2 regions of the Mycobacterium venezuelense genome follow, and region 2 is predicted to be linked to the other one. Evidence: predicted binding sites of a transcription regulator. Region 2 holds the regulator's gene; the other holds the start of a gene.

Region 1 (15,957 bases), on a different contig from region 2:
GTGGTTCGTCGGCGAGGTCATCCACGGCGACTACCAAGCCACCGTCGCTGCCGCGACCTTCGACTCGGTCACCCAATATGAGCTGTGGAAGGCGATCTGGAGCAGCCTCAACGACGGCAACTTCCACGAGCTCGACTGGGCACTGCAGCGGCACAACGATTTTCTCAGGACCTTCGTGCCGCTGACGTTCATCGGCAACCACGACGTGACGCGCATCGCCAGCCAGCTGGAGAATCCGCAGCATCTCGAGCACGCGCTGGTCATCCTGCTCACCACCGGCGGAACCCCGAGCATCTACGCGGGCGACGAGTCGGCTTACCGTGGCGTCAAAGAGGACCGGCGCGGCGGAGATGATGCGGTACGCCCCGCGTTCGGCTCGCCGCCCGCTGATTCAGCGCAACCGGGCGCCGACGTTCGGCGGCTGCACCAGTACCTCATCGGGTTGCGCCGCCGTCACCCGTGGCTGCACACCGCGACCACGTCCGCGCTCAGCCTGACCAACACTCAATACGTCTACCGCGCCGACGGTGACGCGGGAGCGCTCATCGTGGCCCTCAACGTCGATGACGCACCCCTTCGGGTTTCCCTGGCCGAACTCGGCGTACCCGCCGGCCTGGTGGTCGCCGGTTCCGGCGCGCCACCGCAGGCCGAGGTCACCGACCCCGAGGTGGCCGGCCACAGTTGGCTCATCATCGAGCCACGCTGATCGGTCAGCCCAGCAGGCCGAGGGTGGCCGGGTCCGGCATACCGTCGTACAGCCGATCGAGCACAGCCACGAACTCATCGTCCTTCTCGCCCGAGTTCGAGGCCACCTCAGCGAACAAAGTCATCGAGGAACGCACCTTGAGCCAGTCCGGCCAGCCGAAGATCTGTTCGGCAGTCTTGTCTTCGATTTGCGCTACCGCACCGGCACATTCGCGTAACCGGGGACCGAGCGTGTCGTGCCTCAGGTAGGCGAGCGCCTCCGCACGCGAGGAGATCCCGAAATAGTGTGCGGTCGGACTTCTGCCCAAACCGCGTAGCTGCGGGAAGATGAACCAGATCCAATGGCTGCGTTTCCTGCCCGTGCGCAATTCATCGAGCACCGTCGGGTAAATGCGGTCCTGCGCTTCGGTGAAGCGCTGTAGATCAAACGGATCATCTTCGGTGACCACAACGTCAAATATTCCATAAACCCGGCTGCCGACAACGATTTCGCCACAAAGTGCTCAGCCTAAGCATTGCCCAGCTAACCTTTGTTTTCGATGACAACGACAACCGAGCCAGCCGCATCCGTTGAACCGGCGCCGAAGTCGAAGAAACTCCGGCGCCGGATGCTGTCCCGCATCAGCATCCAGTCGAAGTTGTTGGCAATGCTGCTGATCACGAGCGTGCTGTCGGCCGCGGTCGTGGGATTCATCGGCTACCAGTCCGGCCGGAGTTCCCTGCGCGACTCGGTGTTCGACCGTTTGACCGAAGTGCGTTCCGCGCAGGCCCGCCAGTTGGAATCCGAGTTCCAACTTCTACGCAATTCGCTCATTATCTACACCAGGGGCACAACCGCGACCGAGGCCGCCGACGCCTTCACCGCCGGGTTCGATCAACTGGGCAACGCATCGATCAGTCCCGCGCAGCAGAAGTCCATCACCGACTGGTACGAGAACCAATTCGTCAAACCGGAGGACTTACAGAACGGAAACGAAACCGACGTCGCCGCCGTACTCCCAAGCTCGAATGCACAAAAGTACCTACAGGCCAATTACATGGCACCGTTCACCGATTGGGACGAGGCGATCAAGTTCGACGACGCGGGCGACGGGAGCGCGTGGTCGGCGGCGAATGCCCGCTTCAATGATTTCTTCCGGGAAATCGTGACCCGGTTCAACTTCGAGGACGCGCTATTGCTCGACACCCGGGGCAACGTGGTCTATAGCGCCTACAAAGGCCCCGATCTGGGCACCAACGTCTACACGGGCCCCTACAAGGGCGGCAATCTCACCGAGGGGTACAGAGAAGCCCTGGAGTCCAACGCCGTCGACTATGTCGCGATCACCGATTTCGGCCCCTACCAACCGGCGGACACCCCGACGGCGTGGTTGATGTCGCCCATCGGTACCGGCGGTGCCGTCAAAGGTGTTTTGGCCCTGCAGTTTCCGATCACCGGCATCAACCGGCTCATGACCATGGACAAGAAGTGGGAAGAAGCCGGGATGGGCAAAACCGGCGAGACGTACCTGGTCGGCCCGGACGGTCTCATGCGGTCGGATTCGCGGTTGTTCGTCGAAAACCAAGACCAGTTCAAGCAGGATGTGATCGACGCGGGTACGCCGCCCGACGTCGCCGAGGAATCGATCCGGCAGGGCGGTACCACCCTGGTGCAGCCGGTGAACGATGAGGCTTCGAAGCTGGCCCAACGCGGCCAATCCGGCTCGATCATCGAAACGGATTATCTCGGCAACGAAACCTTGCAGGCGTATGCGCCGGTCGACCTGGTCGGGCTCGATTGGGCGGTGGTCGCCAAGATCGACACGTCCGAAGCATTCGCGCCGGTCACGAAGTTCACCCGCACGCTCGTCCTGTCGACTGTCGCGATGATCTTCGTGGTGTGCATCGCCGCGATTCTGCTGGCGAGATTCTTCGTGCGACCGATCCGCCGGCTGGAGGCAGGTGCCCAACAGATCAGTGCCGGCGACTACGGCATCTCGTTGCCGGTGCTGTCGCGCGACGAGTTCGGCGACCTCACCGTGGCGTTCAACGAGATGAGCCGCAATCTGCGTATCAAAGAAGATCTGCTGGAGGAACAACGCCGCGAAAACGACCGCTTGTTGCTCTCCATGATGCCCGAGGCGGTGGTCCAGCGTTACCGCGAAGGCGAGGAGACCATCGCGCAGGACCACCAGAACGTCACCGTCATATTCGCAGACCTCATCGGGCTCGACGAGTTGGCGGCCGAGATGAGCTCCGACGAGCATCTGGCGATCGTCAACAAGCTGGTGCGCCAATTCGACGCGGCCGCCGAGAATCTCGGCATCGAACGTGTCCGAACATTGCACAACGGCTACCTGGCCAGCTGCGGGCTGACCGTGCCGAGGCTCGACAACGTGCGTCGGACCGTGGATTTCGCCGTAGAGATGCAGCGCGTCGTGGACCGCTTCCGCGGTGAGACGGGATACGACCTCAAGCTGCGGGCCGGCATCGACACCGGCACCGTCAGCAGTGGGTTGATCGGGCGGTCCAGCCTCGCCTACGACATGTGGGGTTCCGCGGTCGACCTGGCCTACCAGGTGCAGAGCGGGGCCCCGCAGCCCGGCGTGTACGTCACGGACTCGGTGCACGAGGCGACCCGCGACATCCGCCAGTTCACCGCGGCCGGATCGGTCACGGTCAGCGGAGCCGAACGGCCCATCTGGCGGTTGGCGGAGCGCCAGGCATGAGAGGTGTTCTGGAGGCCGACTGGTTCTACTGGGCCCTGGCTGTCGCGATCGGGTTGCCGATCGGCCTCGTGCTACTGACCGAACTACACAACGTGCTGGCGCGTCGGGGCAGCTACCTTGCCAGGCCGATCGGCCTCCTGCGCAACTACATCCTCCCCCTCGGCGCGTTGTTGATCCTGCTCGTCAAGGGCAGCGAGATATCGGTTGAGGCAACAACGGTACGGATCGTCGCCACCGCATTCGGGTTCGTCGTGATGATCCTGTTGCTGTCGGGGCTCAACGCCACCCTGTTCCAAGGAGCCCCGGAAGGCAGCTGGCGCAAGCGTATTCCGTCGATCTTTCTCGATGTTGGTCGATTCGCATTGATCGCGATCGGGATCGGGATGATCCTGGCCTACGTATGGGGCGCCAACGTCGGCGGCTTGTTCACCGCTCTCGGCGTCACCTCGATCGTGCTCGGCCTGGCGCTGCAGAATTCGGTCGGCCAGATCATCTCCGGTCTGCTGTTGTTGTTCGAGCAGCCTTTTCAACTCGGCGATTGGCTCGACACGCCGTCCGCGCGTGGCCGCGTGGTCGAGGTCAACTGGCGGGCAACGCATATCGACACCGGCAGCGGTATGCAGATCATGCCCAACTCGGTGTTGGCCGGAGCGTCGTTCACGAATCTCAGCAGGCCGGAAGCGTCGCACTCGCTGTCGATTGTCACCGCGTTCACGTCCGCCGACCCGCCGGACGAGGTGTGCGCACTCCTCGTCCGCATCGCGACCCAATTGCCGCAGCGGCGTTCGAACGCAGTTCCCAAGGCTGTCCCGATCGGCGGCGGCGAGTACAAGACTTCTATCCCACTGCGAACCCCGGCCGACGACACCGCGGCGCGCGCGACGTTTCTACGGTGGCTCTGGTATGCGGCGCGGCGGGCCGAACTTCATCTCGATGGGGCCGATGACACGTTCGCCACACCCGAGCGACTGGACAAGGCCGTGCGGCAGATGGCGCCGACGTTGCGGCTCAGCCATACCGAACAGCAGGAAGTGCTCAGCCACGCCACCTTGACCCGCTACGGCACCGACGAAGCGATCCAGGTCGCCGGAGAAGTACCGGCTCGCATGAGTTTCATTGTCTCAGGCCGTGTTTCGATGACAGTGACCGGTAAGGACGGTGCCATCGTCCCGGTGCGCACCCTCACCGACGGCGATTTCCTCGGGCAGACCACACTGACGCGCGAAGGCGCCCTCGCGTCGGCGCATGCCGTCCAGGAAACGACGGTCCTCCAGGTCGAGCGCCATTTCCTCGAGGAATTGGTCATGCGTAACCCGCTGCTTCTGCACGAGCTCGGCCGGATGATCGAAGAGCGCCGGACCGCCGCACAGCAGGCATTGACGGCCTCCGCCAAGTGAGAAGACAGGTCTCGGCACCGAGTCGTAATCGTTAGCCAACCGCGATCTGCCCCTCCGGCGCTGTTACGCCTGTGACTGGTGTGACGCATGGTTTGCTAAGCACCACACAGCGACGGCAATTGCTTGTGGCATGCGAAGAAAGGTGGGTTGGTTGCCGTTATGAAGGTCATCAAAGACATGCGTGGCATAGCAGCGTGGAAAGCGTTGCGCCGCTTCATCGTCGGGGCGCTGGCAGCACTGGCCCTGCCGGGGTTGATCGGGTTCGCCGGGGGGTCGGCGAGCGCGGGGGCCTTCTCCCGGCCAGGCCTGCCCGTCGAGTACCTCGACGTGTTCTCGCAGTCCATGAACCGCAACATCCGCGTGCAGTTCCAGGGCGGCGGACCGCATGCGGTCTATCTGCTCGACGGCCTGCGCGCCCAGGACGACTACAACGGCTGGGACATCAACACGCCGGCGTTCGAGTGGTACTACCAGTCGGGCCTGTCCACGGTCATGCCGGTCGGCGGGCAGTCCAGCTTCTACACGGACTGGTATCAGCCATCCAAGGGCAACGGGCAGGACTACACCTACAAGTGGGAGACGTTCCTGACGCAGGAACTGCCGGCGTGGCTGGAGGCCAATCGCGGTGTGTCGCAGACCGGCAACGCTGTCGTCGGTATCTCGATGGCGGGCAGCGCGGCCCTCACCTATGCGATCTACCATCCGCAGAAGTTCATCTACGCCGGCACCCTGTCGGGCTTCCTGAACCCGTCTGAGGGCTGGTGGCCGATGCTGATCGGGCTCGCGATGAACGACGCCGGAGGCTACAACGCAGAGAGCATGTGGGGTCCGTCGACCGATCCGGCCTGGAAGCGCAACGACCCGATGGTCAACATCAATCAGTTGGTCGCCAACAACACACGGCTCTGGATCTACTGCGGCACCGGCACTCCGTCGGATCTGGACGCCGGGGCCTCGGGCGGCAATCTGATGGCGGCGCAGTTCCTCGAAGGACTCACCCTGCGGACGAACATCACGTTCCGGGACAACTACATCGCGGCCGGCGGCACGAACGCGGTGTTCAACTTCCCGCCGAACGGCACGCACGCGTGGAACTACTGGGGTGCACAGCTTCAGCAGATGAAGCCCGACATCCAGCGGGTGCTGGGCGCACAGTCCGCCACGTAGAGAACCACCCACCCAGGGAGCCTGCCGTTTCCCCCCGACGGCAGGCTCCCTGCTCTATGTCTGGAGTTTCTATGTGCGGAGTTGCGACACCAAAACTATGCACGATGTACAGGCATCCGGCGTCAGCGACGAAGCTGCGCGAGGAACTCCGCTACCGATTCGGGGTTCTTTTCGCACCAGGAAACGGACAGCGTCCGTAGCACAAATTGTCTGCCATATTCATCGCCCAGTTTGTTAATCCAATCATGCACGTCAGCGCCCTCAATTGAATCCAAAAAAACTTCCAAGCGCGCTGTATCGACGCTCAATGCTTCAGCCAGGTCGGTGACATCAAGACTTTTCATAAGAGTATCTGGGTCTGAGTCGCCAGGAAGGAACATGGTTGGCCACTCCGACGGCTTCGACGCTTCGACCTTCCCACGCTGATCTCCATCGAACACAAATGCGAAATAGATGTCAGGCCGGGGCGACTTCGGAAGGCAGGACCTTAGCGATTGCATATAGCCTTCGCCGGAGCCCCATACAACGGTTGAAGCGCGCGCAAGATAATTACTGCCCGCCTCGAGAATCGCGCGTGTCAAAAACCATGCCGACTCATCTTCACAGAAGAAGACATGCCTAATTGGCGGTCTTGATAGCAGAGAATCAGCGGCCGATGGATCGTCTGATAAAAACACGCTGACGGATTCTCCCGCTGCATCGCTGCGTAGGAGCAGGAAGCCGTTCTCCGCCCTAGCTTGATGAATCATCTCTTCGGAGTGGGTGGAGATGATTACCCGCCAACGTCTTGTGAGGCAAATACGGAGCACGCGAGCCAACAACCGAGACACACCAATTGGGGGAAGAAAAGCGTCCGGCTCATCAAGTAGTAATGTGATTTCTTTCACGTCGCGGTACTGCTCTAGGATCCAAAAGAGGAAATGGACCGAGAATTCCCCCAGTCCCATGTCGCGCGAAGTGTACTCAACGCCGCGGTACCGCACTCGAAAATACGGTACGGACGGCTGATCGGACGACCAGCGAAATCTACTTGCGACCGTATCATCATCAGGCTCAACCTCGAAAGAGAACCATTCGACCATTTCGTACTCGCGCCCAACAATGCGAGCGATGTCGCTAAGCCGTTCTTCGTCGAGGTTTAGAGGAGTGAATTCCTCGGTCATATCGTCAAAATCGATACGCGACCGAAGTATCATCAATGCTTGCTCACATAGATAATGCAAATCAATCATCAACGAGGAATCACCGAGATGGCTCTGAAGTCCGCGCAGGAACCGCGTTTTTCCTGCACCGTTCTTCCCACCCACAACTATGCAAGGCTCTGCCAGGTCGACTGAGATCTTGTCGGTGAGCTTCACTATGTTTGGCTCGTCGCGACCGCGCGACCTCCGCAGCTGACTCCAGACTGCAGATTCCCTAACTTCCCTCACCGGGCCGCCTCAACATCACTCAGTTGATCGCCCCAGTTGCGGTAGTCGATAAACTCAAAAAACAGCGGCTGGTGCCTTTCACCTGGCGAGCTCGCAAGTTCGGACAAGAGACGATTGGATCGTTTAACCTCCGGAGTGGAGAAATTAGCCTGCGAGTAAAGATGAATCGCTAGATCACGCGTTAAAACAGATGAGACGTCAGTAACGCGATACGATGCACGATCGTCATATAGCCGTATGACTTCCTGGAGTCCGTGCGAAACGGGCCGCTCTACCATGGACTCGCCGCGCCGAAGAGCGAGTCGGTCACTCTCAAAGTTCCGCAACAAATGGCCTGGCAGCTCGCCTGTGATAGCAGTCGCCCAGTCTGAGTAGATAAGCCAGGTCTGTAGCGTACCCTTATTGAAGCGAACCTTATCGCCGACTGAAGAGATTTGCTCTTGCAGAACATGCCCGGCCCGCGAGACACGCTGGATTGTTTCCTCAGAGAATTCGGAGGATCTGTAATAATTCTCCACAACAGTGTTGTTAATATGAGTTCGCAACGTTCCCAATTCAACTGCGACACATGTTCGCGCGACGATATCGTCGTAGGCCAAACGTCCATTCGCAAAGCCGATGACTTCACGCTTCAGTAGCCCAGATTCAGTTAGGTGTTTCACGAGATCTTTAATTTGATCTCGCGCTTTACCATGCAATGCGTTACGCTTTTCCGGCGGTGTAAGATTATAAGACTGGTTGAGTCGAAAGAACAGTTCATTCGGCTCCTGAGGTAGGTATTCACTAAGCGTAATTGTCTGTATCACAAATCGCTTGACAGCCCTTTTCACCGTGTCCGGAAGGCTGTCGTAGCGCAATCCATCTAGTTCTTCAATCTGAGGGTCTCTGGGCTCAATTGACCCGTCAACAGGGATCTTATTGTCAAAGAAATCCCGGATAGCCGCCAGTCGCTGTTGTCCGTCAAGCACTTCTTCGCGCCCGTTGTGGTCAATAACAATGTGGACAGCGGGTATATACCACTCACGGAGGATGGTGTCGACAAGTCTCTGCCGCCGCCGCGAGTCCCAAATTTCGCCTCGTTGAAAATCAGGCTGGAGGTCTAATTCTCCAGCATTAATTCTACTGACGATCGTTTCAAGTTGTAGATCAGACTTGCCTAGTTTCATGCGGACCGGCCTTCGTGGAAAGTGCGTTCAAACAGGACTGCCTGGCCGTCACTAGAGCCGCACACGGATGCGCGGATATAGCTCGACCGACTGTGGGTCCTTGATGCGATCACGATCACATCATCGTCGACGCCGACTCGTGCGTCGCGACCAACACAGCCGAGTCCCCTCCGAGGCAGGTTCATTCACCCGCCGGGAACAAATCGGAACACCGCAAGGTTGAGCGCATCAGACTGAACTTTGGAGGTTTGATGTCCGAACCAATCGCAGTGCCCGTGTTGTTTGTGAGCGAGCCGATCCTGCTGCCCGGAATGGTGGTGCCGATCGAACTCGACGACGCCGCCCGTGCGGCCGTAGAAGCGGCCAAGGCCGCCGCTCCGACGGGTGAGACCGGCAAGCTACTGATCGCACCGCGCCTCGACGACCGCTACCCCACCTACGGCGTGATCGCGTCGATCGTGCAGGTCGGCCGGATGCCCGGCGGTGGTGCAGCCGCCGTTGTGCGGGGTGAGCGGCGTGCCCACATCGGCTCCGGGACCACCGGGCCGGGCGCGGCGCTGTGGGTTCTGGTGGAAGAAGTCGCCGAGACCGAATCCGACGACGAGACCAAGGCGCTGGCGGCCGAGTACAAGAAGCTGCTGCTGGCGATGCTGCAGCGGCGCGAGGCGTGGCAGATCGTCGACGTGGTCAACAAGATCACCGACCCTTCGGCACTCGCCGACACCGCGGGCTATGCGTCCTACCTGACCGACGTGCAGAAGCGGGAACTGCTGGAGACCGAGAACGTCGCCGCGCGGTTACGCACCCTGATCGACCTGACCAGCGAACACCTGGCCGAGGTCGAGGTCAACGACAAGATCGCCGAGGACGTGCGCTCCGGAATGGACAAGCAGCAGAAGGAATTCCTTCTGCGCCAGCAACTCAATGCCATCCGCAAGGAACTGGGCGAGGGCGAACCCGATGGATCAGAGGACTACCGGGCCCGTGTCGAGGCCGCCGACCTGCCCGAGAAGGTGCGCGAGGCGGCATTGCGCGAGGTCGGCAAGTTGGAACGGTCCAGCGAGCAGAGCCCCGAGGGCGGCTGGATTCGCACATGGCTGGACACCGTTCTTGACCTGCCGTGGAATGAACGCACCGAGGATTCCACCGATCTCAAGGGTGCCCGCGAGATTCTGGACGCCGACCACCACGGGCTGGGCGACGTCAAGGATCGCATCGTCGAGTACCTGGCCGTCCGAGCTCGGCGCGCCCAGCGCGGCATGGCCGTCGTCGGCGGCCGCGGATCCGGTGCGGTGATGGTGCTGGCGGGGCCTCCCGGCGTGGGCAAGACCTCGCTCGGTGAGTCCGTGGCGCGGGCACTCGGCCGCAAGTTCGTGCGCGTCGCCCTGGGCGGTGTGCGCGACGAGGCCGAAATCCGCGGCCATCGGCGAACCTACGTTGGCGCGCTGCCCGGCCGGATCGTGCGAGCCATCGGCGAGGCGGGTTCGATGAATCCCGTTGTGCTGCTGGACGAGATCGACAAGGTCGGCTCCGACTACCGGGGTGACCCGTCGGCCGCGCTGCTGGAGGTCCTTGACCCGGCGCAGAACCACACGTTCCGCGACCACTACCTGGATCTCGACCTGGATCTGTCCGACGTCGTGTTCCTGGCGACGGCCAACGTCATCGAGAACATCCCGTCGGCGCTGCTGGACCGCATGGAGCTGGTGCAGATCGACGGATACACCGAGGACGACAAGGTCGCCATCGCACGCGATTACCTGCTCCCCCGCCAGGCCGACCGCGCGGCACTGACCGAAGCCGAGGTGACTGTCACCGACGCCGCGTTGCGCAAGATCGCCGCCGATTACACCCGCGAGCCGGGTGTGCGGCAGTTCGAGCGGCTGCTGGCCAAGGCGCTGCGCAAGGTCACGACCAAGTTGGATTCCGCAAACGCGCCCATCACGATCGACGAGCCGGACCTCGTGGAATACCTGGGTCGTCCGCGGTTCACGCCGGAATCCGACGAGCGTACGGCGGTGCCCGGTGTCGCGACGGGCCTGGCTGTCACGGGTCTCGGCGGCGACGTGCTCTACATCGAGGCGAACTCGAACGATGGCGAGCCGGGATTGCAGCTCACCGGTCAGCTGGGCGATGTGATGAAGGAGTCGGCGCAGATCGCACTGTCCTACGTGCGGGCCCACGCCGAGCAGCTCGGCGTCGACCCCAAGGCGCTGGACCGGCGCATCCACGTGCACGTGCCCGCGGGCGCCGTGCCCAAGGACGGTCCGTCGGCCGGTGTGACGATGGTGACAGCACTGGTGTCGATGGCGACCGGGCGACAGGTGCGTGGCGACGTCGGCATGACCGGTGAGGTCACGCTGAACGGCCGCGTGTTGCCTATCGGCGGGGTCAAGCAGAAGCTGTTGGCGGCGCAACGAGCGGGGCTGTCAACGGTTTTCATCCCGCAGCGCAACGAGCCCGACCTGGACGATGTCCCGGCCGAGGTGCTCGAAGCGCTGGAGGTCAAGCCGATGACCGACGTGGCCGACATCATCGCCCAGGCGCTGGAGCCGGCGGCTGAGGCGGTCACGGTCGCGGCCTGAGCCGCGGCGGCCCGTCTGGTGCGAGCGTGCGGGTTTGCCGGTGACGACACGGAGTGTCGGCCGGCACACCCGCACGCTCGTCGTGCGTCAGACCACGGGCAGTCGTCGGGATGCGCTGACGTCGCGGCTGCGCATGTCCTCCTCGGCGTCGAGCAGCTCGACCGCCCGCAGTGCCAGCCACAGTTCGGCGAGCGAATCGGTCTCTGCCAGATCGAGTTTGGTGATCTCAGCGACCCGCCGCATGCGGTACATCACCGTCTGCCGGTGCACATGCAATGTCTGCGCCGTCTGCTGCCAGGACCGTCGGTTTCGCAGGAATGCGTCGAGGGTTTCGACGAGATCGGTGTTCTGTTCGCGGTCGTAATCCTGCAACGGGCGGAGCACACGGTCGACCAGGGCTTGCGCGTCGCCGACGCTCGACAGTCCCAGCCAAGATGGCCCGCTGCCGTACCGCGACACTGAAACTCCGCGCCGCTGTGCGAGCGAAAAGGCCCATGACGCTTCGCGAATCGACTCCTGCAGCCGGTTGATGGAGCCCAGACGCTGGCTGATCCCGATTCGGGCCGTGGGGCCCAGCGCCCGCGCCAGCACGTCGTCGAACGACGAGTCCTCGGGCACCACGGCGTAGAGAATCCCTTCCCGTGTGGTGCACACGTACGGAATCGAATGGCGCCACAGCGAGTTGTGCACGTGGAGCACCCGGTCGTCGTCGGAGCTGTGCGCGGCGATCAGCACGACCGTCGCGGGATCCAGACCGAGATCGACCAGTTGCCCGGCCGCGGTCGGACCGTCGATGCGGCTCTCCAACAGTCGCTCCAGGAATGCCGAACCCTGGCGCCGACCGTGTTCCAGCATCAACTGCGTCTGCGACAACTCCAGGCTGACGACTGTCGCCGCGTGCTGAAGCTGAATGGGGTCGACGCGCCTGCCCTCGGCAGTGACGGCCACCAGCGCGGCACTTGGATGTCGTTGAATGTCGGTGAGCAAGGCGGTATTCCCGGCGACAGTAGGTAGACCGAAAGCACCCGCGGCAACATTCGTGAGGCCGTCGGACAACGCGACGACCGCCTCCCGCGTGGTGGCGTCCAGCTCGGCCGCTTGCGGAAACCACGGCTCACCGGTGTGTCGATCGCAGACGTGGAGCCGGCAACCCAGTTCGCGTTCCAGCGCGGCGAACAACTCCGCCGACGTGGTGGCGCGCGCGATGTGACGGCGAACCAGGTCGTAGATCCGCACCGTTCGGGTGAGGCGGCTGGATTGGTCGAGCAGCGTGGCTTCGGCGACGGCCCGGGAGATGGCCACGAACGGAAGCGGATAGCGGATGTTCAAAATCGGCAGCCCCAGCCGGTCGCTGGCCGCCATCACGTCGTCACTGAGGTCCGGGCAGTACATCTTTTCGCCGATCGCCAGCCCGGACACGCCGGCCTGGTTCAATCGCTCGACGACAAGCACCTGCTCGACCGATCCTGCGGGAAACGACAACCCGTTGGTCATCAACAGTTCGCCGCCGGTGACCCAGCGCCACAGTTCGGGGAGATCGGACGTGTGTGTCCAGGAGATCTCCCGGCTCAGGCCCGATGCCCCGGCGAGGACCTCCAAGCCCAGGTGGGGTATTTCCGCCAGCTCACCGACTGTGATCGCGATGGCGCCGCCTCCGTTCCGGTTTAGTCGATCGCACAAACCATAGGCGCGCATTTTGCGCATCGTCTACTCGCGGACATGCCGCCCCCGCCGCCATGCTGTGTCTCGGCTCACATCTCCCCCGTTCGAGAGCCCCGTCACGCAGGAGCTTCCATGTCCCAAGCCGGCCACCTCATCGACGATGCGCCGCTCACGTCGTTCCACAAGAAATTGACTCTGTTCTCGTCAGGTGGACCGTTCATCGACGGCTACGCGCTGTCCATCATCGGCGTCGCCCTCATCACGCTCGAACCCGCGATGAACCTGTCGGCCACCGAGATCGGGCTGATCGGCGCCGCCAGCCTCATCGGCATCTTCGTCGGCGGTGGGGTGTTCGGATACGTCACCGACAAGGTCGGTCGCCACCTGATGTACATCGCCGACCTGATCGCGCTCGCCGTGTTCTCCGTCCTCTCGGCGTTCGCCACCGAAGCCTGGCAGCTCATCCTGCTGCGGTTCCTCCTGGGCGTCGCGATCGGCGCCGACTACCCCATCGCCACATCACTGCTGGCCGAATTCCTGCCGAAAAAACAACGCGGCCGACTACTCGGGGCGATGTTCGTGGTCTGGGCCGTGGGTGCCGCGGCCGCCTACGTCGTCGGCTTCCTCCTTCGCGATTACGGGCCCGATGCCTGGCGACTGCTGTTGGCGAGCCCGGCCGTGTTCGCCGTGATCACCCTGTTGGCACGCATGGGAACCCCCGAATCGCCGCGCTGGCTGCTCAGCAAGGGGCGAGTCGCCGAAGCCGACGCCGCGATCAAGCAGGCCTTCGGACCACAGTTCGGCGTTGGCGACCTGGACCATAATGACGGCGAAACCGCCAGGAACACTTCGTTCGCGCAGGTCTTCAAACGGCCGTACCTGAACCGCACCATCTTCGTCGCCGTGTTCTGGACGGCCCAGGTCATCCCGCTCTTCGCGGTCTACACCTTCGCGCCCGACCTGTTGGCGTCCTTCGGCCTCGAGGGCGACGCCAACCTCTACGGCGGATCACTGTTGATCTCACTGCTGTTCGTGGTCGGCGGCATTCCGGGCTTGTACCTCGTCGAGAAAATCGGCCGTCGTGCATTGCTGATCGGATCTTTCGCCGTGATCGCGGTCGCGCTCGCCATACCCGCCCTCATACCGGGGATCCCACCCGTCGCGTTCTTCATCGCGCTGGCCGTGTACGCGGTGGCCTCCGGCGCCTCCAGCTTCCTCGAAATCGTCTACCCCAATGAGCTTTTCCCCACCGAGGTCCGGGCAACCGCGGTCGGCGTGGGCACCGCGGTGAGCCGCATCGGCTCCGCGGGCGGCACGTATCTGATGCCGCTTGCCCTGACCGCACTGGGCGCCGGTGGCGCGCTCGGAGTCGGGGCCGCGGTTACCGCAGTGGGTTTGGTGGTCGCGATCTTCATGGCACCCGAAACCCGCGGCGTCGCACTGACCGAGAGCGCGGCGCCGTCACCATCCGATGCCGGCGAACAACTACCCGCGTCCTGAGCAGTCCCCGCAATCCCGCACTCAACGAAAGACAGGAAACCAGTGAGCATTCGACCGACCGTTCCCACCGTCGACGCACGTACCGGCCTCGTCGGGGCGGTGCCCGCCACCGAGGTACCCCGCTACGCGGGCAAGAGCACCTTCGCCCGCATCGCCGATGTGCACGAGGTGAGCGACTACGACATCGCCATTCTCGGGATCCCGTTCGACGGCGGCACGTCGTACCGACCGGGCGCCAGATTCGGTCCGCTGGCCGTCCGCCAGGCCGCGCGGACCATCCGTCCGGGCTATCACGTCGAACTCGGGGTCGCGCCGCTGCAGACCGTTCAGGTCGTCGACGCGGGCGACATCTCGGTCACGCCGTATGACATCGCTGCCGCGTGCCGGCAGATCCAGGACCACACGGCCGACATCCTCGGTGACGGCGACCGCCGCATCGTCGCAATCGGTGGCGACCACACGATCGCACTGCCGAATTTGCGTGCGCTGCACGCCAAGTACGGGCCGGTGGCCCTCGTGCACTTCGACGCCCACCTCGATACGTGGGACACGTATTTCAACGCCCCGGTCACCCACGGCACGATCTTCCGCCGCGCATTCGAGGAAGGACTGTTGATCGAGGACCACTCGATCCATGTGGGTATCCGCGGGCCGATCTACGACGAACTCGACCTGCGGGATGACGCCGACATGGGATTCAAGATCATCCGGGCCGGCGATCTGGACGTGATCGGTACCGACGCCGCGGTCGACATCGTGCAGCGCCGTGTCGGCGACGTGCCGGTGTACCTCTCAATCGACATCGACGTGCTCGACCCGGCGTTCGCGCCCGGCACCGGCACACCGGAAGCGGGTGGTTTCACCTCGCGCGAACTACTGCGCATGCTACGCAAGCTGAGCGGCCTGAGCATCGTCGGCGCCGATGTCGTCGAGGTCGCGCCGGCCTACGACCACGCCGAGATCACCTCGGTGGCCGCAGCGACCATCGTCTTCGATCTCGTGTCGCTCATGGTCGCCGACCGTACCGCGCAATCGGAAGTGCAGGCGGGCGCCGCGATGGCCCGAGCCTGACCACGGTGGACGCAATCGGATCCGACTGCTAACGTGACGCGCGGCACACTTCGAGTTTCGGAGTGGCTCATAACTCAAAACGCCGTTGAGTCGCGGCGGGAGAGCCCCGCCCCATCCAGTTGGCGGGCGCCGCAGGAGCAAATCCTCCCCAGGAATCTCTCAGGCACCGGTACCGCCGCGACTAGGCACCTCTGGAAAGCAGTCGAACACAACAGGTTCGGCTCACCGAAGGGGCAAGCGGATCGTCGGAGACGGCGGTTCGCGAAAACTCTCAGGTTCAAGCGACAGAGCGGGGAGGCGCCCGCAGCCCGCGCTCCCCTTCGCGCCTGAGATCCTTGAGGTGTTATGTCCCAATCCAGTGATCTGACCGCTCCCAAAGCGGATTCGACTTCTCCCTCAGACGAGCCGCGGCTCGACCGGCAGCTCTCCAACCGGCACATCCAGCTCATCGCCATCGGCGGCGCCATCGGCACCGGCCTGTTCATGGGCTCGGGCAAGACGATCTCGCTCGCCGGCCCGTCGGTGATCTTCGTCTACATGATCATCGGCTTCATGTTGTTCTTCGT
Region 2 (15,957 bases):
ACGGCTTTCCTGGGCGGTGCGGTACGACGAATCGATTTGTCGTATCACGTGGTGAATATGTCCGAAGCCGAACTCGCCGGCGAAATCATGGCTGTATCGGTAGTTGCGACCAAGAAGGCGCAAGCCGGTGAGTACATTCTCGTTTCTGAGCTTTTTCGGATACAGCGACAGGAGCGCACCATAGTTCGCGAGTTACTCGAAGATAGGATGCGGTTGTCCACGCCTGAAGAAGCGCGACGCGCCGCGGCAGATCTGAATTCTCGATATTTGCGCGACGCACACTAAAGACGGGTCGGGTTGTCATCTTCGCGATGCCAAGTGGGGCGCGATATCCAATACCCGACTGTGTCAATCAACCCGCGATGCGCGAGGCGGTCAAGCAGGTAAGCCGTAAAGACGGTAGCGAATAGCAGCGATGGCAGAGGATCCGCTCTTACGGACCAGGTCTCCAGGCCGTAGTCGAAGATGCTAGTAGCGGGCGTAGTCGCACGCCGCCGGCGACTAATCGTCGCGATCACACTCCCCACTGAGTCGTAAACATGTTGCTGAGGGTCGGCATACGAATCGCTCGGATTGACATAGAACTCTGTCCGGGCAAAGCAATGCTCACCAACCTCCAGCTGCATCGCCAAGCGGGCTGTGCGAAATTCAGTTACGTAGGAAGTCGTCTGACGTAACTGCCCGAGGAAATTGCCTTGGGCGTCGTGGACCCGGACTCGCTGATTACCAAATCCTCCGAATCGAGTGATCCCGAAAATCGGCACTCCGTTGTTCAACATCAGCCCAAAGTTGAGAGTACGGCTATTACGGCCAAAAATTGAGGGTATCCGTGTGTGCGGCTGAACAAATCCGAGTCGGTTGCCGTCAGAAGTCTGGACGGTGCATGACATGTCGCCATCACGAGCGTCGATGACGGGGCTGAGGTAGAGGAGTCGCTCGCCAAGCGGATACCCGGGTTGCTGTCTACTCAACTCGTTCACAGGCGGGGACTGACACGACCCTCCAGATACAACGTTTCCGGTCCATTGATGACCGTCGAAATACCGGAGCTGCTGGAGATTCCATGGATCGGTGTACCAACCGGGCTGCACGCTCGGCGTCTCGGCGTTGTTGATCGCATACCCCCCTCGTCTCGTCAATGCTAACGAGTCGCGGTAGACACGGTTTGCAGTTTTGATTGCCGCACACGCTGTCTGGGCTTGCGGGCCCACAGGCACAATCGGCTAGGTGCATATCGCAGTCGTTCCCGCCTCTGCACCCAGCCACATGTACCCGCACCTCGCGGTGATCCGCGAACTCGTCGACCGAGGTCATCGGGTCAGCTACCTGGTCAGCAGCCATGTGGCATGGCTCGCCCGCCCCACGGGCGCGGACATCGTCGAATGCGGCTCGGTGTTGCCGGGCGCGCCGGGCGCACCCGAGAACTGGGGCGACGAGAACGACCCGGTGACCGGGATGCGCCTGTTTCTCGACGAGGCGATTCACGTGCTGCCCCAACTGCACGCCCACCTTGACGGGGACCGCCCCGACATCGTCCTCTACGACATCGGCGGTATGGCAGGCCCGGTCGCGGCCGCTCAGTGGGGTGTGCCTGCGGTGCAATTGTCCCCGAGTGAGGTGGCGTGGGACACGTACCACGAGGACATGGCTGAGATCCTGGACCCGATCCTGAACAGCCCGACGGGCATTGCGTACCGGCACGCGTTCGAGGATTGGCTCGCGGTGTCCCGAACGGGTTTGACGTTCGACGAGGTGACCGGTGTACCGCGCCGTTGTCTGGCGTTGATACCGAGGGTGATGCAACGCCATGCCGACCGGGTCGGCCACCGCTATCGCTTCGTGGGGCCGTGTATCGACCCACGTCGCGAGGATCCGCGCGACTGGACTGCACCGCCGGGCGATGGCCCGCTGGCACTGCTGGCGTTCGGCACGGCCTACACCCAGCGAGCCGACATATACCGCAACGTCATTGACGCGCTCGACGGGCTGGACTGGCGGCTGACGTTGGCCACTGGCCGGGCGGGGGCCGACGAACTCGGAGCGGTGCCGCCATGGGTCCAGCTGTGCCAGACCGTCCCGCAGCCTGCGGTGTTACGGCTCGCCGACTGCTTTTTCACCCACGCCGGCATGGGCTCGTGCACCGAAGGCCTGTGGTACGGCGTACCGATGGTCGCCATGCCGCAAGCCGTCGATCAGCCGGCCAACGCTGCGCGACTGGAAGCCGTCGGTGTCGGCCGACACCTGCAGGCCCACCTGCCGGCTGTCGGCGAGATCCGCGATGCCGCGCTTGCCGTCACGACCGACGAGCAGATCAGGCTGCGCCTCAACGCCATCCGCGACGAGATTCACGAAAGCGGCGGGCCGGTTCACGCCGCCGATGCGGTGGAGGATGTGGCCGCCGGGCGCTGGTGACGAGGGATTTCAGCTGCCGAAACCCGCGTCAGACGCTGACGTCCGACATCTGCCGGGCTAACGTCTACCCATGTCCGACTCCGGCGCCGGTGATTTCGAATTCGAGCGGAAGTTCTTCGTCCGGGAAATGCCTGCCGTGGCAGCGTCGGATCCGTCGCCCGTACTGATCGTGCAGGCCTATCTATTCGCCGCCGACGGATACGCAGTCCGTGTTCGCGTCCAGGGCACCGCTCCAGGCGAATGGGACACCGAGCCCGGCCGGCTCCTGGAACTCCTGGGCGACGAGTCGATCGGCACGATGACGGCCAAAGGCCCCGCCGTCGGAGGTACCCGCTACGAGGCCGAGCGTGATCTCGACCCGTTGGTCGCGGCGCAGATCGTGCGACGGGCCGATCACGTGGTCGCCAAGATCCGGTATGCGATGTGGCTGGGCGAGGACGGCTGGATCATCGACCGGTTTCTCGGCGGCAACGCCCCTCTGGTGCTCGCCGAAGTCGAACGGGGCGGACCGGTGGTCGATCTCGCGATCCCCGCATTCTGTGCGACCGAGGTGTCCGAGGACGACCGATTCCGCAATGAGTTCTTGGCACATCAACCGTTCGGCACATGGGCCGAGTCCTACCGGGCCGAACTCGACCGGCTCGGCCCCACTTTCGTCGACACCCTCGGCCAAAACCAGTTCGAGGGCAGCTGACGACGCCGCGCGCCGGGATTCTGCTTGCTAGGTTCTGATCGACCGATACGAACGGAAGGGTCCGGGCATGTCTGGCATCTTGGGTCCCGTGCTGACGGAGCTTCTTCCGTTGGCACTGGTGGTCGCACTCTCGCCGTTGTCGATCATCCCCGCGGTGCTCGTGCTGCATTCGCCGCAGCCGCGGCCCACCGGCCTGGCATTCCTGGCGGGCTGGCTCGTCGGCCTGGCAGCGCTCACGGCCATCTTCGTCGAAGTCTCAAACCTGTTCGGCGCGCTCGACGAACCACCGACGTGGGCGTCGTGGCTGCGCATCGTGGTCGGTGCCGCGTTGATCGTGTTCGGGATCTACCAATGGCTGAACCGTGCGAAGTCCGAGCACAGCCCGAAGTGGATGCAGAGCTTGAGCAAGCTGACTCCCCCACGGGCTGCCGCCGCGGGCACGGTATTGACCGTGGTCAACCCGAAAGTGTTGTTCATCTGTGTCGCAGCGGGTTTGGCGATCGGGTCAGCCGGTCTCGGCCAGCCCGGCGTATGGGCAGCCGGCCTCTATTTCGTCGTGTTCGCGGGATCCACGGTGGCGCTGCCCATCCTGGCCTACGCGGTGTCGGGCGAGCGCCTGGACCCCGCACTGGCCAGGCTCAAGGATTGGATGGAGCGCAATCACGCCACTCTTGTCGCCGTGATCCTCGTCGTGATCGGCCTTCTGGTGCTGTACAAGGGGATTCACGCGCTGTAGGCGATCGACGAGTGTGCGCCTGCGGCAGCGAGTGTGCGCACAGAGCGGCCAAACTGCCACTTCCACGCCCTGGATGCACACTCGGCGATGAGGCGGCCTACAACGCGGGCAGCCCCAACTCTTCGGCGTCTGCCGTCAGATAGCGCGTGACCGTCGGCGCGATCAAGCGCATCACCTCGTCACCGGTCAGCGTCGCCAGCGGCGGTACCGCCATCACATAACGCAGCAACGCGGTGCCGACAAGGCTCGAGGCCGCCAACATCGCGCGCAGCCGGGCCTGTTCACCGCCGCCGAGCACGCCCGACACCGCCGTGAGGACGTAGTCCTGTATGAACGACCGGAACGCGTCGTGGGCATCGGAGTTCGAGGTGGCCGACTGCAGCATCGCGCGCATGCTGGCCGCGGTCTCGGGTGATTCCCAGATGTGGAGATAGCGGCGGACCATTCGCGTGCCCACATCGTCGGCGGGGCCTTCCAAAGCCTCGACCAACAGGACCGGATCCAGGATCAACTGCAGCGATTCCCGAAACAGATCGGCTTTCGACCCGAACAGGTACAGCACCATCGAGGGGTCGACGTGGGCGTCCGCCGCGATCGCGCGCAGCGTCGTCTTCTCGTAGCCATCCGTGGCGAACCGTTCCTTGGCAGCGGCCAGCACGGCGTCCCTCGACACGGGTTCACCCTGTCTGCGCCCGCGCTTCCTCGCTGTTTGCGCTGGTGGAGCCATACTCCGACAGTATCATTTCAATGATCGTTGAAATATGGCGCATACGGCGCTACGCTCAGCACATTCGTAATTCAACATCGGATGAAAAGGCGACGAGCATGGCCACGAACACGCTCCCCACCCACCACGCCGCACCCGTACACGAGCCGCCTGCCGCACTGCGGGCCACCGGCATCATCGCCGTGCTGACGGTTGCGATCGCGCTTGTCGCGATCGCGTTCGCACTACCCGCCGCGCGTTCCAAGCCCAACGACGTTCCCATCGGCGCGGCCGGACCACAGGCCGCGAGCAGCCAGGTCGCACAACGCCTCGAGCAGCAGGCACCCGGCGCGTTCGCGGTGACTTATTACCCCGGCGAGGCGGCCCTGCGCGAGGCGATACTCAACCGAAACGTCTACGGCGGCATAGCCTTCACGCCGGGCGGTCCGGTTCTGCTCACCGCGACCGGCGCAAGCCCGGCCGTCGCCCAACTCCTCAATCAAGTCGGGTCGGGTATCGCTGCCCATTCCGGAGTGACGCTGCGGACAGAAGACCTGGCCCCGCCCGCGAAGGACGATCCGCGGGGCGCCGGGATCGCCGCGTCGGCACTGCCGATCACCCTCGCCGGCATCCTCCCGGCGGTCGCGCTGGTCATCGCCCTTCGGCGTGAGGTATGGACTCGCCTGACCGCAGGCATCGTGTTCTCCGGCGTCGCCGGCATCACCATCGCCGCACTGCTCTACTACGTCCTCGGATCCATCGAGACCAACTTCTGGGGTGTGGCCGCCGGTCTGACTCTCGGCGTGGCCGCGGCGGGCCTGTTCATGCTGGGCCTCGGGTCGCTGTTCGGCAAGGCCGGGCTGGCCGTGGGTGCGCTGTTGGCACTGCTGCTGGGCAACCCGTTGTCGGGCCTGACGTCCGCGCCGGAGATGCTGCCGAGCGGCTGGGGCGCGCTCGGCCAGCTGTTACCCCAGGGAGCCAACGCCACGCTGCTGCGGTCGACGGCATACTTCGCCGGCGCCGGTGCGACGACCGCGGTCATCGTGCTGACGTGCTGGGCCCTCGCCGGAGCATCGATGGTGGTCATCGCGGCTCTGCGGCAGCAGCGGCGCGGGCACGCATAAAATTCAGCGGCGTGGGACTCGATGACCGTGACGCGCTGCAGGTACTGCGCGATGCGGTCGACCCGGAAAACGGGTCCGACACCCTGATCCGCGACTTCTATACCCATTGGTTCGCCACCGACCTCTCGGCCCGTGATCTGTTCCCGCCGGACATGGACATCCAGCGCAAAGTGTTCGCCAGCGCGCTGGCCTGGCTGTTCGGCGAGCTGATCGCCCAGCGGGCCGAGGAGCCGGTGGCGTTCCTGGCTCAGCTGGGCCGGGATCATCGCAAGTACGGCGTACTGCAGAGTCACTACGACACGATGCAGGACGCGCTCTACACCACGCTGCACAAACATCTGACCGCCGCCTGGAGCGACCGGCTGGCCGAGGCGGCTCGAGACGCGGTCGCCCTGGCGATCGGGGTGATGCGCGGAGCGGCCGACGCCGAGCAATCACCGGCTTACTGTGACGGAACCGTCGTCGAACACCATCGCGTCACGCGCGACGTATCGGTCATCCGGCTGCAACTCGATCAACCGCTCTTCTATCACCCGGGCCAGTACGTCACCGTTCAGGTGCCGCAGTGGCCACGCCGCTGGCGTTACCTGAGCCCCGCCATCCCCGCCGACCGGTCGGGCGCCATCGAGTTCCACGTCCGGTCGGTCACCGGCGGAATGGTCAGCACCGCGATCGTCGGGGAAACCTGTCCCGGTGACCGCTGGCGAATGTCCAGTCCCCACGGCGCGATGCAGGTCGATCGCAACGGCGAAGACGTGCTGATGGTTGCGGGCAGCACGGGGCTGGCCCCGCTGCGCACGCTGATCATGGACATGACATTGCAGGGCGTGAATCCACGCGTGCATTTGTTCTTCGGCGGGCGATATCCATGCGACCTCTACGACCTCAAAACGCTGTGGCAGATCGCCTCGACCAATCCCTGGTTGTCGGTGACGCCGGTGTCGGAGTACAGCAGCGATCCGCCGTGGGCGCGGGACTATCCCGACGTCCAGCCGCCCCGCGGGCTGCACGTCCGCCAGACCGGCAAATTGCCAGAAGTGGTGACCCGATACGGCAACTGGGGTGATCGCCAGATCCTCATCTGCGGTGGGCCCCACATGGTCGAGGCCACGAAGGCAGCGCTCATCGCCAGGGGCGCACCGCCCGAGCGGATCCAGCACGACCCGCTCACACACTGACGACGCGGCGCCGTGACAGACTTGCGCAATGGCTGACTACCAACCCGTCACCTTGCAGGATCCGTCGTCGTCGCTGTCGGCGACGTATGTGCCAACCGCCGGCATGATCTGCACGTCCCTTGCCGACGACGGTGTGGAGTTTCTCGGTCAGCGCCGCGGATTGCGGGCCTACATCACCAACGGCAAGACGATGGGCATCCCGATCCTCTATCCGTGGGCAAATCGGTTGGGCGCCAACGAGTACAACGTCAGCGGCACCGTGGTGAGCTTGACGCCCGGTGTCGCAGGCGTCCGCGCGGACGAGCACGGCTCACCGATCCACGGTGTGCTCGCCGCCAGCCCGGATTGGGTGGTGACCGAGCAATCCGAAAACACGTTGATCGCGTCATTCGACTGGGGCGGCACGCGAGAAGTACTGACGACGTTCCCGTTTCCGCACACGCTGTCCATGACGGTGACACTGGCCGATCGCACCCTGACGGTCGATACCACCGTGATCGCGTCCACCGCGGCCTCGGTGCCGTTGTGCTTCGGATATCACCCGTACTTCCAGTTGCCGGGCATCCCCCGCGGCGAGTGGCAGCTGGAGACGCCGAGAATGCGACACCTGGCGGTGGACAGCCGCGGCATCCCGACCGGTGAAACCTCGGAATGGGCCGGGGGCACAGAGCGATTGGGCACCACCGAGCTCGATCACGGGTTCGATCAGGTGAACAACGGCGCGCGATTCGCGCTGTCCGGCGGCGGTCGCCGCGTCGAGGTCACGTTCGACGAAGGCTACGGCGCGGCACAGCTCTTCGCGCCGGGCAGTGACGACGTTCTGTGCATCGAGCCGATGGCCGCACCCACCGACGCGCTGTGTCGGGGCAATTACCCGATGGCGGTCCCCGGCACACCGGAGACCGCCACCTTCTCGATCAAGGTCACGTAGCGACTGACCCGCTACTGCGAATGGCGCCGCCGAGCGGCGGGCTGCCACAGGACGACCGCCTTCGACGACACCGACACATCGCGGTGTTGGTTGGCGGCGGTGAGCTGCTCGACCTGCTGAGTCAGCTCTGACACCCGGGCCCGCAACGCGTCGACCTGATTGGTCAGTTCGATGATGCGCTTGATGCCGGCCAGGTTGACGCCCTCGTCTTGCGACAGCCGCTGCACCTCACGCAGCAGATCGACGTCACGCTCCGAATAACGCCGCCCGCCACCGGAACTGCGCTGCGGGCTGACCAGGCCGAGTCGGTCGTAGGTGCGCAGGGTCTGCGCATGCATACCGGCCAGCTCGGCGGCCACCGAGATCAGAAACGTCCGGGCTTCCTCTTTGCGCTTACTCACAGGTTGCCTGCCCATCCAGCACGCGGGTCAAAACCGCTGGCCCGCTCGGCTTTTGCGTAGGCCTCCAACGCCTCGGCCGCTTCGCCTTCCAGGTTCGGCGGCACAGCGACCTTCACGGTAACCAGCAGGTCCCCATGGCCTCCCGATCGCTTGGGCACACCACGTCCGCGCACCCGCAGGATGCGGCCGTCGGACGTGCCCTTGGGCACCCGCACACCGACCTTGCCGTCCAGTGTCGGCACGGAAAGCGTTGTTCCGAGCGCCAATTCGTGGAAGCTGACCGGAACCGCGACCGTGAGATCGTCACCGTCGCGTCCGAACACCTTGTCCGGCCGCACATGTACGGTCACGTACAGGTCACCGGACGGCGCGCCGCGCAGACCGGCCTCGCCCTGACCGGCCAGGCGAATCCGCTGACCATCCTCGACGCCGGGGGGAATCCGCACGTTGATGGTGCGGGTGCGGGTCGTGACGCCGGTGCCTTGGCACTCCGCGCAGGGATGCTCGATGATCGAGCCGCTACCCCGGCATTCGGTACAAGGCTCGGAGAACCCGAACGCCCCCTGATTGCGGTTGATCACACCGGAGCCGTTGCAGTTCGGGCATACCTTCGGGCTGGTACCCGGCCGTGCACCGCTGCCATGGCAGTTGGTGCACGGGGCCGGGCTTGTCAGCCGCAGTGGCATGGCCACACCCTTGGTGGCCTCCAGGAACGACAGTTCGGTTTCGGTTTCCAGGTCGTTGCCGCGGCGCGGCCGGCTGGGCCGGGCTTGCGCACCGCGACCGAACAACCCACCGAACAGATCGCCGATGTTCGCGCCGCCGGCCTGACCGGCGGCGTCGAACAGATCTCCGAGGTTGAATTCGCCTCCGTCGGAACCGAATCCACCACCACCGAAGTTCCCACCGGTGTTGAATCGGCGACCGAAGCCGCCTCCGGCGAACAGCCGCCGGGTTTCGTCATACTCCTTGCGCTTCGCGGGGTCCGACAGAACACTGTTCGCCTCGGACACCGCCTTGAACCGCTCAGCGGCTCCAGGGTCGGAGTTCCGGTCGGGGTGCAGTTCGGAGGCCAGTTTCCGGTAGGCCTTCTTGATCTCGTCGGCGCTGGCGTCAGAGGAGACGCCGAGTTCTTTGTAGAAATCCTTTTCGACCCACTCGCGTTGGGCCATGCTGCGCCACCTCCTTACCTCATCTCTCTAGTTGGTCTGCCTAATTGTCTGATTCTGCGGCCTGTGCGCCGGCGGCGTCACGGTTATCCGCGCCTTCGGCGTCCGGCACGGTGTCCACCACGCCGACGAGGGCGTGCCTGACCACCTGGTCGCCGACTCGATATCCACGGCGCATGACGGTCCCGACAATGGGATGGGTCCCCTCGCCCTCGTGCTGCACGGCCTCGTGCAACGACGGGTCGAACTCGTCACCCTCTTCGCCGAACCCGGAAAGACCGAGCCCTTCAAGGGCATTGACAAGCTTGTCGGCCACCGACTTGAGCGGACCCGATTCCAGGTCACCATGGCTGCGGGCCCGGTCCAGGTCGTCGAGGACACCCAGCAACTGGGTGACGACGGTGGCCTTGGTGCGGTCCGCGGTGAGCTGCTGATCGCGCAGCGCCCGCTTGCGGTAATTGTCGTATTCGGCCTTGACGCGTTGCAGTGTGGCCTTCAGCTCGGCGACCTCGTCGCTATCGCCTGCCGATTCCGCGGCGCCGGCCGCGGCCGGGGCCGGCCCACCAGGGGCCGACTCCGGCTCACGCACCTCGCCGGTTTCGGGATCGATGCGCCGTTTGTCGGTGATGGTCACCGGCTCGTGCGAATCGTCTTGACTCACTTGTTCTCCCGGTCATCGTCAACAACCTCGGCGTCAACCACGTCGTCGTCCGAGCTGGCGGATCCACCTGCGCCACCGGCACCACCGGTAGCCTGCTCGGCCTGCGTGGCCTCGTAGATCGCCTGGCCAAGGGCCTGGCTCTCGACGCCCAGCTTCTCCATCGCGGACTTGATCGCGGAGATGTCGCTGCCTTCGAGCGCCTTCTTGGCGTCGGAGATCGCGGCATCCACCTTGGTCAGCGTGTCCTCGGGAACCTTCGACCCACCTTCGGCCTCACGCTGCTCCTTGACGAACTTCTCCGTCTGGTAGACCAACGACTCGGCCTGGTTGCGGACGTCGGCCTCTTCGCGACGCTTGCGGTCCTCCTCGGCGTGCGCCTCGGCGTCCTTGATCATCCGGTCGATCTCTTCCTTGGACAGGCCGGAGCCTTCCTGGATCTTGATCGTGTTTTCCTTGCCGGTGCCCTTGTCCTTCGCGGTCACGTGCACGATGCCGTTGGCGTCGATGTCGAAGGTGACCTCGATCTGCGGCACGCCACGCGGGGCCGGCGGGATGCCGGTCAGCTCGAAGCTGCCGAGCAGCTTGTTGTGCGAGGCGATCTCGCGCTCACCCTGGAACACCTGGATCTGCACCGACGGCTGGTTGTCGTCGGCGGTGGTGAAGGTCTCCGACCGCTTGGTGGGGATCGTGGTGTTGCGCTCGATGAGCTTGGTCATCACGCCGCCCTTGGTTTCGATACCGAGCGACAGCGGGGTGACGTCAAGCAGCAGAACGTCTTTCACCTCACCCTTGAGCACACCGGCCTGCAGGGCCGCGCCGACGGCAACCACTTCGTCCGGGTTGACGCCCTTGTTGGGCTCCTTGCCGCCGGTCAGTTCCTTGACCAGATCGGTGACGGCGGGCATACGGGTGGAACCACCCACGAGCACCACATGGTCGATCTCCGACACCGAGATGCCGGCGTCCTTGATCACCGACTGGAATGGCTGACGGGTGCGGTCCAGCAGGTCCTGAGTGATCTTCTGGAACTCGGCCCGGGTCAGCTGCTCGTCGAGGAACAGCGGGTTCTTGTCCGCGTCGACCGTGATGTAGGGCAGGTTGATCGACGTGCTCTGTGAGCTCGACAGTTCGATCTTGGCCTTCTCCGCGGCTTCACGCAGCCGCTGCATGGCCATCTTGTCCTTGGTCAGGTCGATGCCCGACGTGCCCTTGAACTTGTCGACGAGCCATTCGACGATCCGGTCGTCCCAGTCGTCGCCACCGAGGTGGTTGTCACCGGACGTGGCGCGGACCTCGACGACGCCGTCGCCGATCTCCAGCAGCGAGACGTCGAAGGTGCCGCCACCGAGGTCGAACACCAGGATGGTCTGTTCCTTCTCGCCCTTGTCCAGGCCATACGCCAGGGCGGCCGCGGTCGGTTCGTTGACGATGCGCAGCACGTTGAGGCCGGCGATCTGGCCGGCTTCCTTGGTGGCCTGGCGCTGGGCGTCGTTGAAGTAGGCGGGCACGGTGATGACCGCGTCGGTGATGTCCTCACCGAGGTAGGCCTCAGCGTCACGCTTGAGCTTCATCAACACGCGCGCGCTGATCTCCTGCGCGGTGTACTTCTTGCCGTCGATCTCCACGGACCAGTCGCTGCCCATGTGCCGCTTGACCGAACGGATGGTCCGGTCGACGTTGGTCACAGCCTGGTTCTTGGCGGGCTGGCCGACCAGCACCTCACCGTTGCGCGCGAACGCGACGACCGATGGGGTGGTCCGGGAGCCCTCGGAGTTCGCGACGACGACGGGGTCGCCGCCTTCCAGAACCGCCACGACGGAGTTGGTGGTCCCGAGGTCGATACCGACCGCACGAGCCATGGTTTTGCCTCCTGATAGACATATAGGGGTCTGAGCGGACTGCGCTCAAGCCTGCTCCTGCCAACCGTCGGTTGTCAACCCAGACTTGAGTCGATGTCACTCAAGTTGTTGTCGATCTGCTCAACGGGTGCCGCTCACGTTTTGTTCCCGCGTGCCCACATTGCGTATTCACGCGATATCTACCGACGAGACTCGGCATCCCGCACGCACCCAGGCCAGGTTCGGGCTTCCCCTTGTGGCGCACTGTGACGAACGTGCAGGCTTTTGTGCCAGAAAGCCAAGAACGCCCCGACAAGTCGCACGCTCGTCACAGGGATCGGCACACCACATCAACCCCAAGGCGGCTACTGCCTGGCGTGACTCAACGGGACGTCTTCGGCATGCAGATCGATCTTCGATGTCTCGGGCGCGACGAAGACACAGACGATCGTGATCAGCAGCATCGCCACGGCGTAAATCGACACGACTATCGACGTGCCGAACCGGTCGAGCAGGGCAACCGAGATGATCGGTGCCAGGGCGCCGCCGAGAATGCCTGCGAGCTGGTAGCCCATCGAAGCACCCGTATAGCGCACCTTGGTGGGAAACATCTCGGCGATGAACGACGCCTGCGGCCCGTACAACGACGCGTGCAGGATGAGTGCGACGATGACTGCAAGCACAATCAATCCGAATTGGCCGGTATCGAGCAAGGCGAAGAACGCGAAAACCCATACCGCGGCGCCGATCGCACCGATCAGCATCACGGGCCGTCGGCCGAATCGGTCGGACAGATGACCGAAGAACGGGATCGCGACCACCTGCAGAGCCGCGGCGATGAGTACGGCATTGAGTGCGTACTGCTCGGGCAATTCAAGATAGGTGGCGACGTACGTCGTGACGAACAGCACGAACGTGTAGAAGGCCACATCGACTCCCACGCGCGCGCCGATGGCCAGCAGGATGTGCTTCGGGTAGCGGCGCAGCACTTCGACGATGGGGGCGCTCGACTTGGCGCCGGTTTCTTCGACCTCGGTGAACAACGGGCTCTCCGAGATGGTCAACCGGATCCACAAGCCGACGACCACGAGCAGTCCGCTGAGCAGGAACGGCACGCGCCAACCCCATGACAAGAAGGCGTCGTCCGAGGTGAGCGCGCCCATCAGCGACAGCACACCGTTGGCGAGCAGAAGGCCGATCGGCACACCGACCTGCGGCCAGCTGGCATTGAGTCCTCGCCGCCTGCGGTCTCCGGACTCCAGTGTCATCAGTACCGCGCCGCCCCACTCGCCGCCGAGACCGAGGCCCTGCAGGAAGCGCAGGAGCACCAACAAGATGGGCGCCCAGACTCCGATGGTTGCGTGCGTCGGCAGCAATCCGACCAGCATCGTCGCGATGCCCATCAGCAACAGGGTCGCCACCAGGACGTTCTTGCGCCCGATCTTGTCCCCGTAGTGCCCGAAGACGACGCCCCCGAGCGGCCGGGCGACGAACCCGACGGCATACGTCGCGAAGGCCAGCAGCGTGCCGACCAACGGATCGAAACTCGGGAAGAACAGTTTGTTGAAAACCAGGGCGGCGGCCGTTCCGTAGATGAAGAAGTCGTACCACTCCAGCGACGTGCCGATCAGGCTCGCGACGATGACCTTGCGAATCGACGAGTGCCGGCCGGCGGGCTGGCTATTGGACAACTCGGACATCGATCGCGACCTCCTGGTGGGGCATGCGTACCCAGCCGAACAGGAGCTGAACCACGAGCGCGGTCAACATCCGCACGTATCCCCCGCCCGCAGCGACGGCTCGAGGTCGTCAGCACAATCGGGTGCTCATACGTTGTCAGGCGGTACGGGAAGGTCCGGGCAGGGTTGAACGTAGCCGATGTCGGGTGACACCCAATCGTTCCACTGTTTGCGGCTGATGTTGGCCGTCAGTTTGGCGCACAGGTCGGCAGGTGTCGCAGCACCCGGCCACAACCGCACAGTGTGGTCCAGGTTTCCGGATGCGATGCGCGAACCGTCCGGGCTGAACGCCACGCTTTTCACCTCGATGGTGCTCGCGGTGAGCGGATCGCCCACCGGCTGACCGGAGTTGACGTCCCATACTTGCACCGTCTGATCGGCACTGCCCGACACGATCCGGGTGCCGTCCGGGCTGAATGCCACACTCGTCACCCGGCCGGTGTGTCCGGTGAGCGGGCCGCTTGCTGGCTCACCCGAATCCGCATCCCACACCCGCAGCGTCTGATCGGCACTGCCCGACACAATCCGCGTACCGTCCGGGCTGAACGCCACACCCTCCACGCCGTCGGTATGGCCCGCAAACGGATCACCCACCGGCTCACCCGAATCCGCATCCCACACCCGCAGCGTCTGATCGGCACTGCCCGACACAATCCGCGTACCGTCCGGGCTGAACGCCACACCCTCCACATCGTCGGTATGGCCCGCAAACGGATCACCCACCGGCTCACCCGAATCCGCATCCCACACCCGCACGGTGTCGTCGGCACCGCCGGACACGATCCGCGTGCCGTCCGGGCTGAACGCCACGCTCAGCACCCGACGGCCCGCGAGCATATCGCCCACCTGTTGACCGGTGGCGGCGTCCCACACCCGCAGCGTGCCGTCGTTTCCGCCCGATACGACACGTGTGCCGTCCGGGCTGAACGCCACACTTTCCACCCAGCCGGTGTGCCCAGTAAGGGGATCGCCCAACGGCTCGCCGGTGTTGGCGTCCCACAGCCGAAGTGTCTTGTCGTAGCTTCCCGACACGACCCGCGTACCGTCCGGGCTGAACGCCACGCTCTCCACCGTGTCGGTATGGACCGGACGAGCGTCATCGGCATTCCACACGCGTACCGTCGCGTCGACGCTTCCCGACACGACCTTCGTGTCATCTGAGCTGAACGACACATGCTCCACCCAGCCTGCGTGACCGGTGAACGGATCACCCACCGAATCGGCAGAATTCACGTTCCACAAGCGGACTGTCCCATCGCGGCCACCCGATGCGATGCGCGCGCCGTCCGCGCTGAACGCCACACTTTCCACCCAGTCGGTGTGCCCGGTGAGCGGCGCACCCACCGGCTGGCCGGTACCTGCGTCCCACACCCGCACCGTCTGGTCCGCACCGCCCGACGCAACCCGCATGCCGTCCGGGCTCAAAGCCACACTTTCGACATCACCGGTGTGCCCGGCGAGCGGCCCGCCGATGGGCAGCCCGGTGTGCGCGTCCCACACCCGCACCGTCTGGTCAGTGCTACCCGTCGCGATGCGCCCGCCGTCGTGGCTGAATGCCACACTCGTCACTGCGCTCGCGTGGCCGACGAAAGGACCACCCACCGGCTGACCGGTGTGCGCGTCCCATACCCGCGCCGTCTGGTCAGTACTACCCGTCACGACCCGCGCGCCATCGGGGCTGAACGCCATACTCCACACCGCGCTCGCGTGGCCCACGAGCGGAGAACCAAGCGGCTCACCGGTATTCGCGTCCCACACCTGCGCCGTCCGGTCGCCTGCCGCGGTCACGATCCGGGCACCGTCCGGGCTGAACGCCGCCCGCAACACCCCAGTCGTGTCGAGCCTCGCGAGAGGCTCTTCACCGGGTGTGCCGTCCCACACTTCCACAGGCCCCTCGGGGGTCACGGTGGCCAGCCGCCGGCCATCGGGCGCCACGCCGATCACCGCTGCCGAAGCTTGTATCACCTTGTCTAGGTTGCGATTCCTGACGACAGCGCTGTAGAGCGCGTCGTATGCGGGCTCCGCCGCGACCGCGTTGGCGGCCAGCAGACGTTGGAACCCCGATACGTCCCCGCCGGGACGGGCACCGGCAAATGCCGCCTGCGACTCGGAGACAAGTCGAGCGCTGGTGGCCTCCAAGAATCGGCTCTGCGCTCTCGCGCGGGAATCCCGGGCCTGCACGAACGCGACCATCGCCACGACGGCCACCACCACCGCGAACGCCGCGATGACCGCCGTGACAACCGCGCGTTTGCGTAGCGCTGCGTTGTGGGCCTCTGCGGTGGCGTGTCGTTCGTGCGCATTTCGCAGCTCGGCCTGACGGTACTCCTCCTCGGCACGAATCCGTTCGTTCTCGGCTTTGCGCGAC

What was found. Region 2 encodes HspR, which represses chaperone genes until heat shock. Its sites were predicted from a motif close to ANNTGAGTNNNNNNNACTCANNT; they were not measured.
Region 1: the regulator HspR is predicted to act here: its motif matches at 8,791-8,813, upstream of lon (endopeptidase La).

Annotation. Positions count from the first base shown of each region.
Region 1 covers NZ_JBONDW010000019.1:8,693-24,649, reverse strand. The annotation lists gene ACRCUN_RS26255 (alpha-amylase family protein) at 1-706, shown strand, start outside; gene ACRCUN_RS26250 (DUF1810 domain-containing protein) at 711-1,154, opposite strand; gene ACRCUN_RS26245 (adenylate/guanylate cyclase domain-containing protein) at 1,245-3,413, shown strand; gene ACRCUN_RS26240 (mechanosensitive ion channel domain-containing protein) at 3,410-4,810, shown strand; gene ACRCUN_RS26235 (esterase family protein) at 4,970-5,977, shown strand; gene ACRCUN_RS26230 (AAA family ATPase) at 6,100-7,335, opposite strand; gene ACRCUN_RS26225 (DUF262 domain-containing protein) at 7,404-8,573, opposite strand; gene lon (endopeptidase La) at 8,825-11,158, shown strand; gene ACRCUN_RS26215 (PucR family transcriptional regulator) at 11,246-12,853, opposite strand; gene ACRCUN_RS26210 (MFS transporter) at 12,953-14,320, shown strand; gene speB (agmatinase) at 14,363-15,391, shown strand; glycine riboswitch at 15,478-15,576, shown strand; gene cycA (D-serine/D-alanine/glycine transporter) at 15,737-15,957, shown strand, end outside.
Region 2 covers NZ_JBONDW010000001.1:426,461-442,417, forward strand. The annotation lists gene ACRCUN_RS02175 (hypothetical protein) at 1-285, shown strand, start outside; gene ACRCUN_RS02180 (DUF2510 domain-containing protein) at 282-1,217, opposite strand; gene ACRCUN_RS02185 (macrolide family glycosyltransferase) at 1,228-2,412, shown strand; gene ACRCUN_RS02190 (CYTH domain-containing protein) at 2,483-3,106, shown strand; gene ACRCUN_RS02195 (GAP family protein) at 3,174-3,842, shown strand; gene ACRCUN_RS02200 (TetR/AcrR family transcriptional regulator) at 3,940-4,569, opposite strand; gene ACRCUN_RS02205 (ABC transporter permease) at 4,668-5,672, shown strand; gene ACRCUN_RS02210 (FAD-binding oxidoreductase) at 5,684-6,850, shown strand; gene ACRCUN_RS02215 (aldose 1-epimerase) at 6,879-7,781, shown strand; gene ACRCUN_RS02220 (heat shock protein transcriptional repressor HspR) at 7,793-8,197, opposite strand; gene dnaJ (molecular chaperone DnaJ) at 8,179-9,354, opposite strand; gene grpE (nucleotide exchange factor GrpE) at 9,395-10,012, opposite strand; gene dnaK (molecular chaperone DnaK) at 10,009-11,871, opposite strand; gene ACRCUN_RS02240 (MFS transporter) at 12,216-13,550, opposite strand; gene ACRCUN_RS02245 (nSTAND1 domain-containing NTPase) at 13,677-15,957, opposite strand, start outside.